Regions from separate parts of the Kocuria sp. CNJ-770 genome, predicted to be linked through region 2. Evidence: riboswitches for the same ligand, from Rfam matches in the RefSeq annotation. Region 2 holds a riboswitch; the other holds the start of a gene.

Region 1 (6,882 bases), on a different contig from region 2:
CAGCGGATCCGCACGGGCGTCACCTACGTGGTGGTCTCCGTGATCTCCTCGGTGCTCTTCCTGATCACCATCGCCATGATCTACGCGGCCACGGGCACCATCAACATGGCCGACCTCTCCGTGAAGCTCGCCGACCTGCCGGTGGGCACCCAGATGCAGCTGCACGTCATGCTGCTCATCGCCTTCGGCATCAAGGCGGCGGTGTTCCCGCTGTCCTTCTGGCTGCCGGACTCCTACCCGACGGCCTCCGCCCCCGTCACCGCCGTGTTCGCCGGGCTGCTGACCAAGGTGGGCGTCTACTCGATCATCCGCACGGAGACCGTGCTGTTCCCGGGGGACCGGCTCGACACCCTGCTGATGTGGGTCGCGCTGCTCACCATGGTGGTGGGCATCCTGGGCGCGCTCGCCCAGATCGACATCAAGCGCATGCTGTCCTTCACCCTCATCAGCCACATCGGCTACATGATCTTCGGGGTGGCCGTGGGCAGCCAGGAGGCGCTCTCCGCCACGGTCTACTACGTGGCCCACCACATCGTGATCCAGACCAGCCTGTTCCTGGTGGCCGGGCTGATCGAGCGCCGCGGCGGATCCACGAACGTGGACCGGCTCGCGGGCATGGCCAGGATCTCGCCGCTGCTGGCGCTGCTCTACCTGGTGCCCGCGCTGAACCTGGGCGGCATCCCGCCGTTCTCCGGCTTCCTCGGCAAGACGGGGCTGCTGCAGGCCGGTGTGAACCGGGGCGACCCGCTCGCCTACGTCCTGGTGGCGGGCTCCGTGGCGGTGTCCCTGCTGACCCTGCTGGCCATGATCCGCGTGTGGAACCGCGTGTTCCTGCGCACCCCGGAGGACGCGGAGTACCCGGACCCGATCCTGCTGGCCCCGGTCCCGGCGGGCTCGCGCTTCCTCCTGACCTCCGGGTCCGTCGACGACCAGGAGGGGCAGTTCGCCGGCAAGGGCGACGTGCGGCTGATGTCGCCCTCCATGCTCGGCGGCGCCTCCGCGCTCGTCGTCGTGGGCGTGGCCCTCACCGTCTTCGCCGGCCCGATCTTCCAGCTCGCGGACAACGCGGCCGAGAACCTCGTCCGTCCCGAGCGCTACGTCGCGGCCGTGCTGGACCCCGGATCGGTTCCCCGCCCCGTGGTGGAGGAGGCTCCGTGAGCTCGCGTCCCAAGAACTCCCTGCTCGTCGAGCTGCCGCTGCTGGTGTGGCTCGTGCTCGTCTGGGGTGCCCTGTGGGGCGACTTCGGCCTGGGCAACCTGCTGTTCGGCGCGCTGCTGGCACTGCTCGTGACCTGGGTGCTCTACCTGCCCCCGGTGCAGCTCTCGGGCCGGTTCAACCTGCTGCAGTTCGCCCTCTTCGCAGTGACCTTCGTGTGGCAGGTCGCCAAGGCCAGCGTGGGCGTCATGCTCGTCGCGATCCTCGTGGGCCCGCGGGCCCGCAACGCGGTCGTGGGCGTGGAGCTGCGCACGCGCTCGGACCTGCTGCTCACCGCCACCGGCCACACCATGGCCCTGATCCCGGGCTCCATCCTCGTGGAGGTGGACCGCTCCCGGTGGACGCTCTACTTCCACGCGCTCAACGTCCGCACCCCCGAGGAGGCCGAGTCCTTCCGGCGCTCCGTGCGGCAGGTCGAGGCCGCGTGGATCCGCATCATGGGCACCCGGGAGGAGCTCACCGCCCTGCGGGCCGAACGCCGCGGGGGAGGCGCGGCGGAGTCCGAGCAGCGGGACAGCGCGGCGATCGGCTCCCCGGTCACGGCCGAGCAGCAGATCGTCGGCGGCCGGCGAGGAGACGTCCCCGCCGGGTCCACCGGGAACACCGGAACCACTGAGAATCCCCGGGCCGCCGAGAACCCCCAGACCACCGAGGAGGACCGCTCGTGATGGAGATCGCCGTGGCCGTCGCGGCCGTGCTGCTCAGCACGGCCGCCGCGGGCACCCTGTACCGGCTGGCCAAGGGGCCGTCGCTGCTGGACCGGGTGGTGGCCACCGACGTCCTGCTGGCCATCGTGGCGGCGTCGCTCGCCGTGGAGATGGCCTACCACGGCCATCTCGACAACCTCATCCTCATGGTGATCGTCTCCCTGGTGGGGTTCATCGGCGCCGTGACGGTGGCGCGCTTCGCCACCCAGACCGCCGAGCACGGGAAGTGAGCCCCGTGCTGGACACCGTCCTGGACGCCGCCGCCGCCGTGTGCCTGGTCCTCGGAGCGCTGATGTCCCTGGCCGCGGCGATCGGGCTGGTCCGGTTCCCGGACCTGCTGACCCGCATGCACGCCGGGACCAAGCCGCAGGTGTTCGGGCTGCTGCTCATGCTCACCGCCGTCGCCCTGGAGAACCGGGACCCGGTCATGATCCCGCTGATCATCCTGGGCTGGGTCTTCCAGCTGCTCACCGTGCCCGTCTCGGCGCACATGGTCGGCCGTTCCACCTACCGCACCAAGCACCTCAACCGGGCCACCCTCACGCAGGACGACCTGCAGGAGGTGCTCAACCGTGCCGGCGAGCAGGACGGCGGCGGGCAGGCCGCGGCCGGGGCGGCCCTCACCGACGCGGCCCTCACCGACGCGGCCCTCACCGACCCGCCGGGCGCGGACGGGCAGCACGCCGACGGACAGCAGACTGACGGATCCGGGAGGACGCGTTAGGCTGGGCACGATCGACGGGCGCATCCGCGCCGCCCCGACGACAAGGAGCAGCAGTCCATGAACACGAAGATCCTCGAACTCGCCGGCACCGGCCTCTCGCTGGGCGGCGTGGCGCTCTCGCACAAGGTGCTCGGCGCCGCGTGGACGCGCATCACGGGGGACCCGCCCCCCGCCAAGAACCCGGACCCGGACGAGGCGTGGACCGGCATCATCATCTGGTCGCTCGTCACCGGCCTCGTCGGCACGGTGATCAAGGTCGCGATCTCCCGCCAGGTCGCGAAGATGGAGAACCAGCCCCGGAACAACCCCAAGGCCTCCAGCCAGGCCGAGGTCTGATCCCCGGGGACCACCTCACGAAGGGGCCGGTCCGCCCGGACACCGCAACGGTGTCCGGGCGGACCGGCCCCTTCGCCGTCCGGCGGACGCGCCGCGGGAGGAGCGCCGGACGCCCCGCGGGCAGGAACGGAACGGCGGACGTGCGGGCGGCAGCACCGGCGACAGTCCAGGCGACAGTCCGGATGTCAGTGCGTGCGGCGGTGCGGGCAGGGGAGGGGTAGACTCGGTGCCACTGAAACGACAGGGGAGCGCACCCCGCCGGCAACGGCGGCACAGCGCTGAGAGTGCGGATCACCGCAGACCCTCGAACCTGCTCCGGTTAGCACCGGCGAAGGGAGTCGAGCACCTCAGGGACGACTCGCGGACATGAGCTCCGGCCGTGTCCGCGCGGACCCCTCCCCTCCTGGCACCGATGGCTCGCTGAGCCCAGGAGGAACGCACCATGAACACCACCACGCACCGTCCCGCCGGCCGCAACCGTGCGCCCGGGTCCTCGTCCTGGCGGGTCGTCGACATCGTCGTGGCCGCCGTCCTCGCCGCCGTGTGCGCGGTCGTCTTCTGGGCGTGGTCGAACCTGCTCTATCCCGTGGTCGGAGCCGCCGCGGTGACCTATCCGCCCGCCGTGGGGCTGATCGCCGGCGGCTGGCTCGTGGCCGGTGTGCTCGGCGGTCTGATCATCCGCAAGCCGGGCGCCGCGCTGTTCTGCGAGCTGCTCGCCGCCGTCATCGAGGGCTTCCTGGGCACCCACTTCGGCTGGACCGTGATCCTGTCCGGCCTCCTCCAGGGCATCGGGGCCGAGCTGGTCTTCGCCGCGGTGCGCTACCGCCGCTACAACGCCGCGGTGGCCGCCGCGGCGGGCGCGGTCAGCGGCATCTTCCTGGGCGTCAACGAGAGCATCATCTACAACTACGAGTGGGCCCTCGGCCACCAGGTGGTCTACGTGGTCCTCGCGGCCCTCTCGGGCGCGGTGCTCGCCGGCCTGCTGATGTGGGCCGTGGTGAAGGCGCTCGCAGCCACCGGCGTGCTGCAGGGCCTGGCCTCGGGCCGGGTCGCACGGCGATGACCGCCGCGGCGGTGCGTCCTCCCGGCACGCCCGCCGCCGCGGGGGCCCGCGTCGAGGCCCGCGGCTTCGGCTGGCACCACCCCGGCCGGGAGGCCCCCGCCCTGCGGGGCATCGACCTGGTGGTCGAGCCGGGGGAGCGGGTGCTGCTGCTGGGGCCGAGCGGGGCGGGCAAGTCGACGTTCCTGCACGCCCTCGCGGGGGTCCTGCACGACGACGACGGGCTCTCCCGCCACGGGGAGCTGCTGCTCGACGGCACGGACCCGGACCGGGCACGGGGACGCGCCGGGCTCGTGCAGCAGGACCCCGAGTCCCAGGTGGTCCTGTCCCGTATCGGGGACGACACCGCCTTCGGCCTCGAGAACCTCGCCGTGCCCCGGGAACAGATCTGGCCCCGGGTCCGCGCCGCCCTCGACGACGTGGGGCTGGCCCTGCCGCTCGACCATCCCACCGCCGCCCTGTCCGGCGGGCAGAAGCAACGCCTGGCGCTCGCCGGTGCCGTGGCGATGAGCCCGGGGCTGCTCCTGCTCGACGAGCCCACCGCGAACCTGGACCCCGCAGGGGTGCGGCAGGTCCGGGACGCGGTGGCACGGTGCCTGGACCGCAGCGGGGCCACTCTGGTGGTCGTGGAGCACCGCGTGGCGGTGTGGGCCGACGTCGTGGACCGTGTCGTCGTGCTCGGCCGCGACGGGGGGATCACGCACGACGGGTCCCCGGCGCAGGTCCTGGGGGAGGCCGCCGACGAGCTGAGCCGCGCCGGGGTCTGGGTTCCCGGGCGGGTCCCGCCCACCCGCGCGCCCGCCCGTCCCCGGGGGGACGCGGAGCCGCTGCTGAGCGCGGCCGCGCTGGCCGTCTCGCGCACCCAGCCCTCCGCACGGCAGCTGCGCGCCGGCGCCGGGCGCGGCGGCGGGGCCGGGCGCTGAGCGATCCCGCGGCGGGCCGGGACCTCCCGGCCGCGGCGACCGGCGTGGGACTGGACCTGCTCCGTGGCCGGGCACTGGCCGTGACGGGCGCCAACGGCGCCGGGAAGTCGACCCTCGCGCTCACCCTGGCGGGCCTGCTGGCGCCCGTGCGCGGCACCGTGACCGCGCACCCGGCCCTGGCCCGCGGCGCCGGACCGGACCCGCTGGAGTGGGCCGGACCGGACCTGGTGGCCCGCGTCGGGACGGTCTTCCAGGAGCCCGAGCACCAGTTCCTGCGCGCCACCGTGCGGGCCGAGCTCGAGCTCGGCCCCCGTCTGGCGGGCACCCCGGCGGCCGACCGGGACCGTCGCACGGGAGAGCTGCTCGACCGGCTGCGGCTGACCCACCTGGCGGACGCGAACCCCTTCACCCTCTCCGGCGGTGAGAAGCGGCGGCTGTCGGTGGCCACGGTGCTGGCCACCGATCCGGACGTCCTGGTGCTCGACGAGCCCACGTTCGGCCAGGACGCCCTGACCTGGGCCGAGCTCGTGGACCTGCTCCTGGAGGTCGTGGACGCCGGCACGGCCGTGCTCGCGGTCACCCACGACGAGGACTTCGTGCGGGCGCTCGGGGCCGAGGTGCTGGAGCTGGGAACGTCCGCCCCCGGGATCGTGCCGGAGCAGGTCGCTCCCGCACGTGGCGCCGTGGTGGAGCCCGGTGCTCCTGGACGGGGCGTCGTGCTGAAGTCGGGTGCTCCTCGACGGGGTGCCGTGGTGGAGTCCGGTGCGCCCGCACAGGGCGTCGTGGCGGAGTCGGGCACGCCCGTGCCGGGGCTCCGGGCGGCCACGGAGCAGGTCCGGTGAGCGCGCCCGTGATCGGCCCGGCGGCCCGGGCCTCCCTGCTGGGCCGCGCCCATCCCGTGGTGAAGCTGGCCGGTGCCCTGGCCCTGACCGTGACGCTGCTGCTCAGCGCGGATCCCGTGACGTCGGGGATCGTGCTGCTGGGCGAAGTGCTGCTGCTGACGCTGGCCGGACGGCGCCCGCCGGCGCAGCTGCTGCGCGCCTGGCCCCTGCTGCTCGCGGCGCTCGTGAGCGGATGGGGCACGGCGCTGCTCGCCGAGGACTCCGGGCCGGTGCTGCTCGACCTGGGGATCACCGAGCTCTCGGCCGGGTCGCTCGCCGCGGGCGCGGCGATCGCCCTGCGCGGGCTCGCGCTGGCGCTCTCGGGCCTGCTCGTCGTGCTCAGCACGGATCCGACGGACCTCGCCGACGGACTGGCCCAGACGCTGCGGCTGCCCGCCCGGTTCGTGCTGGCCTCCTTGGCGGCCCTGCGCCTGGTGGGCGTGATGCTCACCGAGTGGTCCACGCTGGCGATGGCCCGCCGGGCCCGCGGCGCCGGCTCGGGGCACGGCCCGGTGGGCGTGCTGCGGGAGTTCGGCGGGCAGGCGTTCACCCTGCTGGTCCAGTCCCTGCGCCGTGCCACGCGGCTGTCGGTGACCATGGAGGCGCGCGGCTTCGGCGCGGGCCCGCGCACGTGGGTCCGGGTCCCGGGACACTCCTGGAGGGACGCCGTGGTGCTGGCGGGGTGCGCCGCCGTGGCCGTGGCGGGACCGGTGGTCTCCGTCCTGCTCGGGACGCACCGGTTCATCTGGGCCTGAGGCCGGGGCGCCGCGCCTGCGGATGCCTGTCGCCCACCCGTCAGGCCTGCGTGTCCCCACCCGTCACGGCCTTCGCCCCTGCAGGTCGCGCGGCCGTGCCCGTCACGCCCGGGCCACCCAGCCCGTCACGAGGCGGGTGAGCTCCGCGTCCACGGGCAGCGGGTGGGAGTCGAGCCGGCGCACCGGTACGGCGAGCCGCACGCTGGAGACGAGCCAGAGGGCGTCCGCCGCCAGGAGGTCGGCGGACTGCAGGGGTCCGTGGCCCAGCTCCCAGCCGTCGC
Region 2 (6,882 bases):
GCGGACTCCGCCTTGGGCCGGCCGACGTCGGCGGTGCGGTGCACCACCTGGCGCTGCAGGTTGGAGACCGCCACGACGTCGTCGTCGACGATCCCCAGCGTCCCCACGCCGGCCGCGGCGAGGTACTGCAGGGCCGGGGCGCCCAGTCCGCCCGCGCCGACCACGAGCACCCGGGCGCTGCCGAGCCGGCGCTGGCCGAGCGGGCCGATCCCGGGCAGGGTCAGGTGCCGGGCGTAGCGCTCGAGCTCCGCACGGGTCAGTTCGGGGCCGGGCTCCACGAGCGGGGGCAGCGCGCTCACGGGCGCTCCCCCACGGGCGCCCAGTCCCCGCGCGGGACGTCCGCCGGACCGGCGGACGCACCGGCGGACGGACCGGCGTCGGGCGCGTCCGTGTCGATCCGCCCGGCCATCGGCGAGGACGCCTGGGCGTGCCGGCGGGCCGGGATCCGGCCGGCGCGGGCGGCCAGCCGCCCGGCGGCCACGGCGTGGCGCATCGCGGTGGCCATGGCCACCGGGTCCTGGGCCCGGGTCACGGCGCTGGCCAGCAGCACGGCGTCGCAGCCCAGCTCCATGGCGAGCGCGGCCTCGGAGGCGGTGCCGATGCCGGCGTCGAGGACCACGGGCACCGAGGCACGGGAGGCGATGAGCTCGATGTTGTGCGGGTTGAGGATCCCCAGCCCGGTGCCGATCGGCGCGCCCAGGGGCATCACGGCGGCCGCGCCGAGGTCCTCCAGACGGCGGGCCACGGCCGGGTCGTCGGAGGTGTAGGCGAAGACCCGGAAGCCGCGGGCCACGAGCTGCTCGGTGGCGTCGAGCAGCTCCACCACGTCGGGCAGCAGGGTGTCCTCGTCGGCGATGACCTCCAGCTTGACCCAGTCGGTCTCCAGGGCCTCGCGGCCGAGCTCGGCGGTGAGCAGGGCGTCCCGGGCGGTGTAGCAGCCGGCGGTGTTGGGCAGGATCCGGATGCCGTTGCGCTCGAGCATCGCGAACAGCGAGTCGCCGTGGCCGGGGGCGTAGCGGCGCAGGGCCACGGTGGTCAGCGCGGTGCCGGAGGCGAGCAGGGCCTGCTCCAGGGTGTGCAGCGAGCTGAGCCCGCCGGTGCCCATGATCAGCCGGGAGGACAGCTCGGTGCCGTCGAGCACGATCGGGTCCACGGTGGGCGCGAGGTGGGATGCGGGGTGGGGTGCGGGGCGGGTCATGTCAGCCTCCCTGGACGGCGGTGATGATCTCGACGGCCTGTCCCTCGGCCACGGGGGTGCGGCCCCAGCGGCTGCGCGGGACCACGGCGGCGTCCACCGCCACCGCCACGCCCAGCCGGCGGCCGTCCAGCGGGGCGCCGTCGGGGCCCAGGGGCCGCCCGACGGTCTCGGCCACGAGGTCCACCACGGTGGTGTCCCCGCCGACGACGTGCGGGCGGCCGTTGAGGGTGATGGCGGTCATCGGGTGCTCCTGTTCGGGGTGCGGGACCCGGTCGCGAGGTCCACGGAGGCCGCCTCGACCGGGCGGTCGAAGCGGTGCGGGTCGGTGCTGGCCAGGTGTTCGGCGTCGGGGCCCGGATCCGTGCCGGACCGCCCGAGCACCAGCTCCGCGGCGAGGCGGGCGGCCAGCGGGGCGAGCAGGACGCCGTGGCGGAAGTAGCCGGTGGAGACCACGAGACCGGCCACCGGGTCTTCCCCGGAGCCGCGGACGCGGCCCAGGTACGGGATGTCGTCCGGAGTGCCGGGCCGGGCGCGGGCCATGGCCTCGACCAGCTCGAGGTCGGCGACGCCGGGGACCACGGCCTGGGCGTCGCGCAGCAGCCGGAACACGCCCCCGGCACTGATCCCGTCGAGGTCGTCCTCGCGGGAGGTCGCCCCGATCACCACCGTCCCGTCGTCGCGGGGCACCAGGTAGACGGGCACGCCGTGGACCACACCGCGGACGGTGCGCTCGAGCAGTGCGGGCGCCCCGGCGGGCGGGCGGGCGCGGAGGATGTCCCCGTGCACCGGGCGCAGCGGCGGCCGCCAGGACCCGGGCAGACCCTCCAGGTCGCTGAGACCCGTGCCGGGGGCGAGGACCGTCTCCGCCACCGAGACCATCCCGCCGCCGGCCAGGCGCAGACCCGTCACCGCGCCGTCGGGGCCGTGGCGCAGCCCCGCGGCGCGGTCGTGCACCAGGCGGGCGGGCCCGCCGTCGGCGCCGTCCGTTCCGCGGGGCCCGGACGGTGCGGGGAGCTCGGGGGCGACGAGGGCGGCGAGCAGCCCGGCCACGAGCCGGCGCGGGTCCACCTGGTGGTCGTCGGGAATGCGGTGCACGGCGGACAGCCGCGGGCTCAGGGCCGGCTCCAGGGCCCGGGCCGCGCGCAGCGCAAGCGGCTCCACGGCCAGGCCGTGGCGCCGCTGGAGCTCGCGCAGGTCCGCCAGGGCCTGCCGGTCGGCGGCGTCGACGCCGCACACGAGCGTCTCGGTGGCGCGGTAGCCCACCGAGCCGCCGGCGGCCTCCTCCACGGCGGCCACGAACGCCGGGTAGGCGCCGGCCGAGGCGAGCATCAAAGGATAGAGCGGCTCCTGCTGGTACTGGACCTCGCTCACCGGGGCGAGCATCCCGGCTGCCGCCCGGCTGGCCCCGGCGCCGGGCTCGGGATCCACCACGGCCACCGAGCGGCCGCGGCGGCGCAGCTCCCAGGCCGTGGCCAGGCCGACCACCCCGGCCCCGACCACGGCGACGTCGGCCCGCACGTGCTGGGCGGCGGGCATCGGAACGGGGGGCGCGGATGTCACCGGCATCGTCCTTTCCTACGGCGGCATGACCCGCATCAGGTGTGGCGGTCGGCGCCGGACGCCCTCTCAGCCCCGTGGGGCTCCCGCAGAACCGCTGACCTATCATCAGCGTGTGACCCAGCATACCCAGGACACCGCTGCCCCCGCCGCCTCCGAGCTGCGCATGACGCGCACGGACCGGCTCCTCGCCGCCCGGCTGTACGTGTGCACCGACGCCCGCCGCGCACAGGGCGACCTCGAGGAGTTCCTGCACGCCGTCTGCGCCGGCGGGACGGACATCGTCCAGCTCCGGGACAGGAGCATCGACACCGACGAGGAGATCGCCGCGCTGCGCCTGCTGGGCCGGGTCGCCGCCGAGTACGACACGCTGGTCGCCGTCAACGACCGCGCCGACCTCGCCGCGCTCGTGGGCGCCGACGTCTTCCACGCCGGCCAGCACGACCTCACCCCCGCTCAGGCCCGGCAGCTGTTGGGCCCCGACGTGCTGATCGGACGATCCACCCACGACCTCGGCCAGGCCCGGGCCGCGCTGGCCGACCCTGATGTGGACTACTTCTGCACCGGGCCCGTGTGGGAGACCCTCACCAAGCCGGGCCGGTCCGCCACCGGCCTTGACTTCGTGCGGGAGGTCGCCGCACTGACCGAGGCCCGGCTGGACGCCGACCAGGCGGCCGCGCCCGTGCCCTGGTTCGCCATCGGCGGCATCGACGAGCAGCGCCTCCCCGAGGTGCTGGCCGCCGGGGCGCGCGGCGCCGTGGTGGTCCGGGCGGTCACCGAGGCCCCGGACCCGCGTCTGGCGGCCGGACAGCTGCGCAGCCTGCTCCCCGCCTGACCCCTTCCCCGCCCGGCACCCTCCCTGCTCGGCACGTCTCCTGCCCGGCCCCCCGGGCGGGGACGTCCCGAAGGGCACGACGGCCACAACTCCCCACCGGCTCCCCGCCGCCGCACAGCACCGTCTGAGAGCATGGACCTCACGGACGACGACGGAGGAGTGGCCCATGGACCCCGAGCTCGACCCGCAGGTGCGGCACGCGGTGGAGCATCCCGCGCAGACCGCCCGCGGCCCGGAGGACGTGCAGCTGCGCGTCCGGCTGGCCGGCGAGCCCGCCCAGCGAGCGCTGGGCACCCACTGGGAGGAGGGCGCCCCGGAGGACGCCGCCCCGGGCGAGGACCGGCTCGCGGCGGCCGTGCTGCTGGCCACCCTCTTCGGCGACACGTTCTGGCTCGAGCGGGCGGCCCGGCTGCCCGGTGACGTCCCGGGCTGTCCCTCCGCCCCGCCGAGCGGGCTGCTGGAGTTCACCCGCGTGCCCGGCGCCCGGGCGGCCATGGCCTCGGTGCTGGAGCGGCCCCTGCTCACCGGGCTGCTGGAGTGGGGCACGAACCCGCTGCCCGAGCAGCCCCCGCTGATCGTGGCGCAGGCCGCCCGGGACCTCTCGATCCCCGACGACGGGCGCGTCTACCGGGTGGTGCGCCGCCGCGCCGAGCGCTTCCTGGCCCGTGAGTACGACGGCTCGGAGTCGCTGGAGCGGTTCGTGACCCTGCTGACGGAGGCCGAGAAGGGCCACCGCGAGGACGGGCCGGTGCTCTCCGGCGAGACGCTGCCGCCCGCCGCTCCCCCGGCCGCTCCTCCACCGCCGGCAGCCCCGGCGCCGCGGGCACCCGGGGACGGTCCGGCCGGGCCGCCGCCGTCGAACCCCTCGATCGCGGACGCCCCGCAGGCTCCGCAGTGGGGCGTCAGCCCGTCCACGCCCGCTCCGCCGCCGCCCGGGCAGGTCGGCCGGCCCGGGGCTCCCGGGGAGCCGTTCCCGGGCCAGTCCCAGGGCGGGCCGTTCCCCGGTCCGGCGCGGGCGGCCCCCTGGCGGGGACCGGCGGCCCGGCGGCCGGCGGATGGCCGCCGCGCCCGGCCCACGATCCCGAGGAGGACGACTCCGACAACCTCAAGGCCTGGGGCCTGGTCCTTCTGGCGATCGTGGCGGTGATCGTGGCGCTGATCTTCGTGCTCTGACCGGGACGGCCTCGCGCCCGGCCCCGAGGTGACGGATGCCCCCAAGATACTTGCACGGGAAATATTTTCCGGGGTATCCTTGGGGACATATCAACCTTTGTGGTGCCGATGCCGACGGAGAAGCCCGAGATGCCGATCTTTCCCCAGAACCCCGACCCCCGGAGCCTCACGCCGCGCCCGGCCGACGACCTGCTGTCCGCCGGGACCCGGATGGGCGCCGTGGAGCTGCTCGTGGCCGACCTGGACACGATGCTCGCCTACTACACGGACGCCGTGACCCTCGAGGTCCTCGCCCACGCCGGGGACACGGCCGTGCTGGGTCGTGACGGCCGGACCGTGCTGCGCCTGCGGCAGGTCCGGGAGCTGCCGCCGGCCCGCCGCGGCCAGGCGGGGCTGTTCCACACCGCGGTGCTGTTCGAGGACGAGCCGGCCCTGGCGGCCGCCCTGGCCTCGGTCGCCGCCGTGGCGCCGCGCTCCTTCACCGGCAGCGCCGACCACCTCTACAGCCAGGCGTTCTACTTCGACGACCCCGAGGGCAACGGCGTGGAGCTCTACACCGACCGCCCCCGGGACACCTGGCGGCGGGAGGCCAACGGGCTGCTGACACTGGCGTCCAACCCGCTGGACCCCACCTCGTTCCTGGGCGAGCACCTGCGCGAGCCGGCCGGTGCGCGGCCGGCGGCGCCGCCGGCCACCCTCGGCCACGTGCACCTGCAGGTCGGTGACATCCCACAGGGCCGGCGGTTCTACGTGGACGTGCTGGGCTTCGAGGTGATGAGCGACATCGGCTCGGCCCTGTTCATCGCCGCCGGTGGGTACCACCACCACATCGGGCTCAACACCTGGCACAGCGCCGGGGCGGGCCCGCGGGCGGCCTCCCTGGGCCTGGGGCAGGTCAACATCGACCTACCCACGGCCGAGGACGTCACCGCCCTGCAGGCCCGGCTGACCGACCACCAGGTCCCCACCCGGCACGACGGCGCCGTGCTGCGCTTCGAGGACCCCTGGAACACCCTCATCCAGGTGGGCGTCGCCGCATAGGCCCCACGCGGGACGGGACCCGGACGCGGCGGTGGCGCAGGACGCCAAAGATGCGGCCGGCGTCGCCGAGGGGCTGACCACGGGCGAAGTCGGCCCACAGCCGGCGCACCTGCCGGGCGGCGGCATCGATGTCCTCCCACGCGGCGCCGGCGACCAGTCCGGTGCCGCCCAGGTCGGCTCGTCGCCGAAGAGCAGGGGCAGGTCGACCGTGTGGGCCGCCCCGTACGGGTTGCCCGGGGCCGCCCAGGAGATCACGTAGCGGTGGGCCGTCCCGCCGGCGCGCACGTGCCGGCGGGCGAAGCGGCGGATCGCCCGGGAGTAGACGGACCGGGTCGCCCAGCCGACCACGGCCCGGCGCAGCACCGGCCCCAGCAGCGGCACGCGGGTCCACCGCTGCAGGGCCGGCACCGTGGCCAGGTAGAGCCGCGCCTCCTCGGTGGTGTGGCCGATGAGGACGTCGATGTGCCGGGCCGCCCGGTCCCAGGCCGCGTCGATCTCCTCCTCGGCGGGCAGCGGGTGGTGGCCGTACTGGGTGCCGAAGGGCATCGCCCCCAGCAGCCCGAAGGGCGCCGCGTGCCGCTCCACCTCCGCCTGGGCGGCGACCACGTCGGCGGCGGGCATCCCGGCCGTCACGACCTCCGCCGCAGCGGCCATGGCGGCGTTCATCCGCTCCCGGCCGCGGGCGATGCCCAGCGGCGGGCTCTGGATGACGGCACGGCGGAACAGCGCCTCCGCGCCGGGGACGGCCATGAGGTGGGCCACGGCGTCACCGCCGGCGGACTGGCCGAAGGCGGTCACGTTGTCCGGGTCGCCGCCGAAGGCGGCGATGTTGCGCCGCACCCACCGCAGCGCCTGGAGCTGGTCGAGCAGCCCGAGGTTGGCCGGGCGGGCGTGCCCGGAGCCCAGGTAGCCGAACAGGCCGAGCCGGTAGGTGACCGTCACGACCACCACGCGCTGCTCGGCCACCAGCGGCTTCGGGTCCATGATCGGGGCGTCACCGGCCCCGGTGGTGTAGGAGCCGCCGTGGATCCAGACCAGCACGGGCAGGCCCTCGCCGGCCCGCGCGTCGCGGGGCAGG

What was found. A riboswitch is a leader RNA that binds a small molecule or an ion and turns the genes downstream of it on or off. The one in region 2 is predicted to bind thiamine pyrophosphate.
Region 1: it holds a riboswitch for thiamine pyrophosphate, as region 2 does, so the genes downstream of both, BJF77_RS19095 (ECF transporter S component) here and BJF77_RS13870 (FAD-dependent oxidoreductase) in region 2, are expected to answer to the same signal.

Annotation. Positions count from the first base shown of each region.
Region 1 is NZ_MKJW01000166.1:44,068-50,949, forward strand. Features, by position in the region: gene BJF77_RS19070 (Na+/H+ antiporter subunit D) at 1-1,158, shown strand, start outside; gene BJF77_RS19075 (Na+/H+ antiporter subunit E) at 1,155-1,883, shown strand; gene BJF77_RS19080 (monovalent cation/H+ antiporter complex subunit F) at 1,880-2,152, shown strand; gene mnhG (monovalent cation/H(+) antiporter subunit G) at 2,158-2,646, shown strand; gene BJF77_RS19090 (DUF4235 domain-containing protein) at 2,704-2,982, shown strand; TPP riboswitch at 3,215-3,336, shown strand; gene BJF77_RS19095 (ECF transporter S component) at 3,425-4,045, shown strand; partial or broken gene BJF77_RS19760 (ABC transporter ATP-binding protein) at 4,042-5,807, shown strand; gene BJF77_RS19110 (energy-coupling factor transporter transmembrane protein EcfT) at 5,804-6,601, shown strand; gene BJF77_RS19115 (aminodeoxychorismate lyase) at 6,704-6,882, opposite strand, start outside.
Region 2 is NZ_MKJW01000115.1:5,536-12,417, reverse strand. Features, by position in the region: gene moeB (molybdopterin-synthase adenylyltransferase MoeB) at 1-299, opposite strand, end outside; gene BJF77_RS13880 (thiazole synthase) at 296-1,198, opposite strand; gene thiS (sulfur carrier protein ThiS) at 1,200-1,439, opposite strand; gene BJF77_RS13870 (FAD-dependent oxidoreductase) at 1,436-2,764, opposite strand; TPP riboswitch at 2,754-2,855, opposite strand; gene thiE (thiamine phosphate synthase) at 2,922-3,590, shown strand; gene BJF77_RS20160 (hypothetical protein) at 3,757-4,737, shown strand; gene BJF77_RS13855 (VOC family protein) at 4,893-5,804, shown strand; partial or broken gene BJF77_RS13850 (carboxylesterase family protein) at 5,779-6,882, opposite strand, start outside.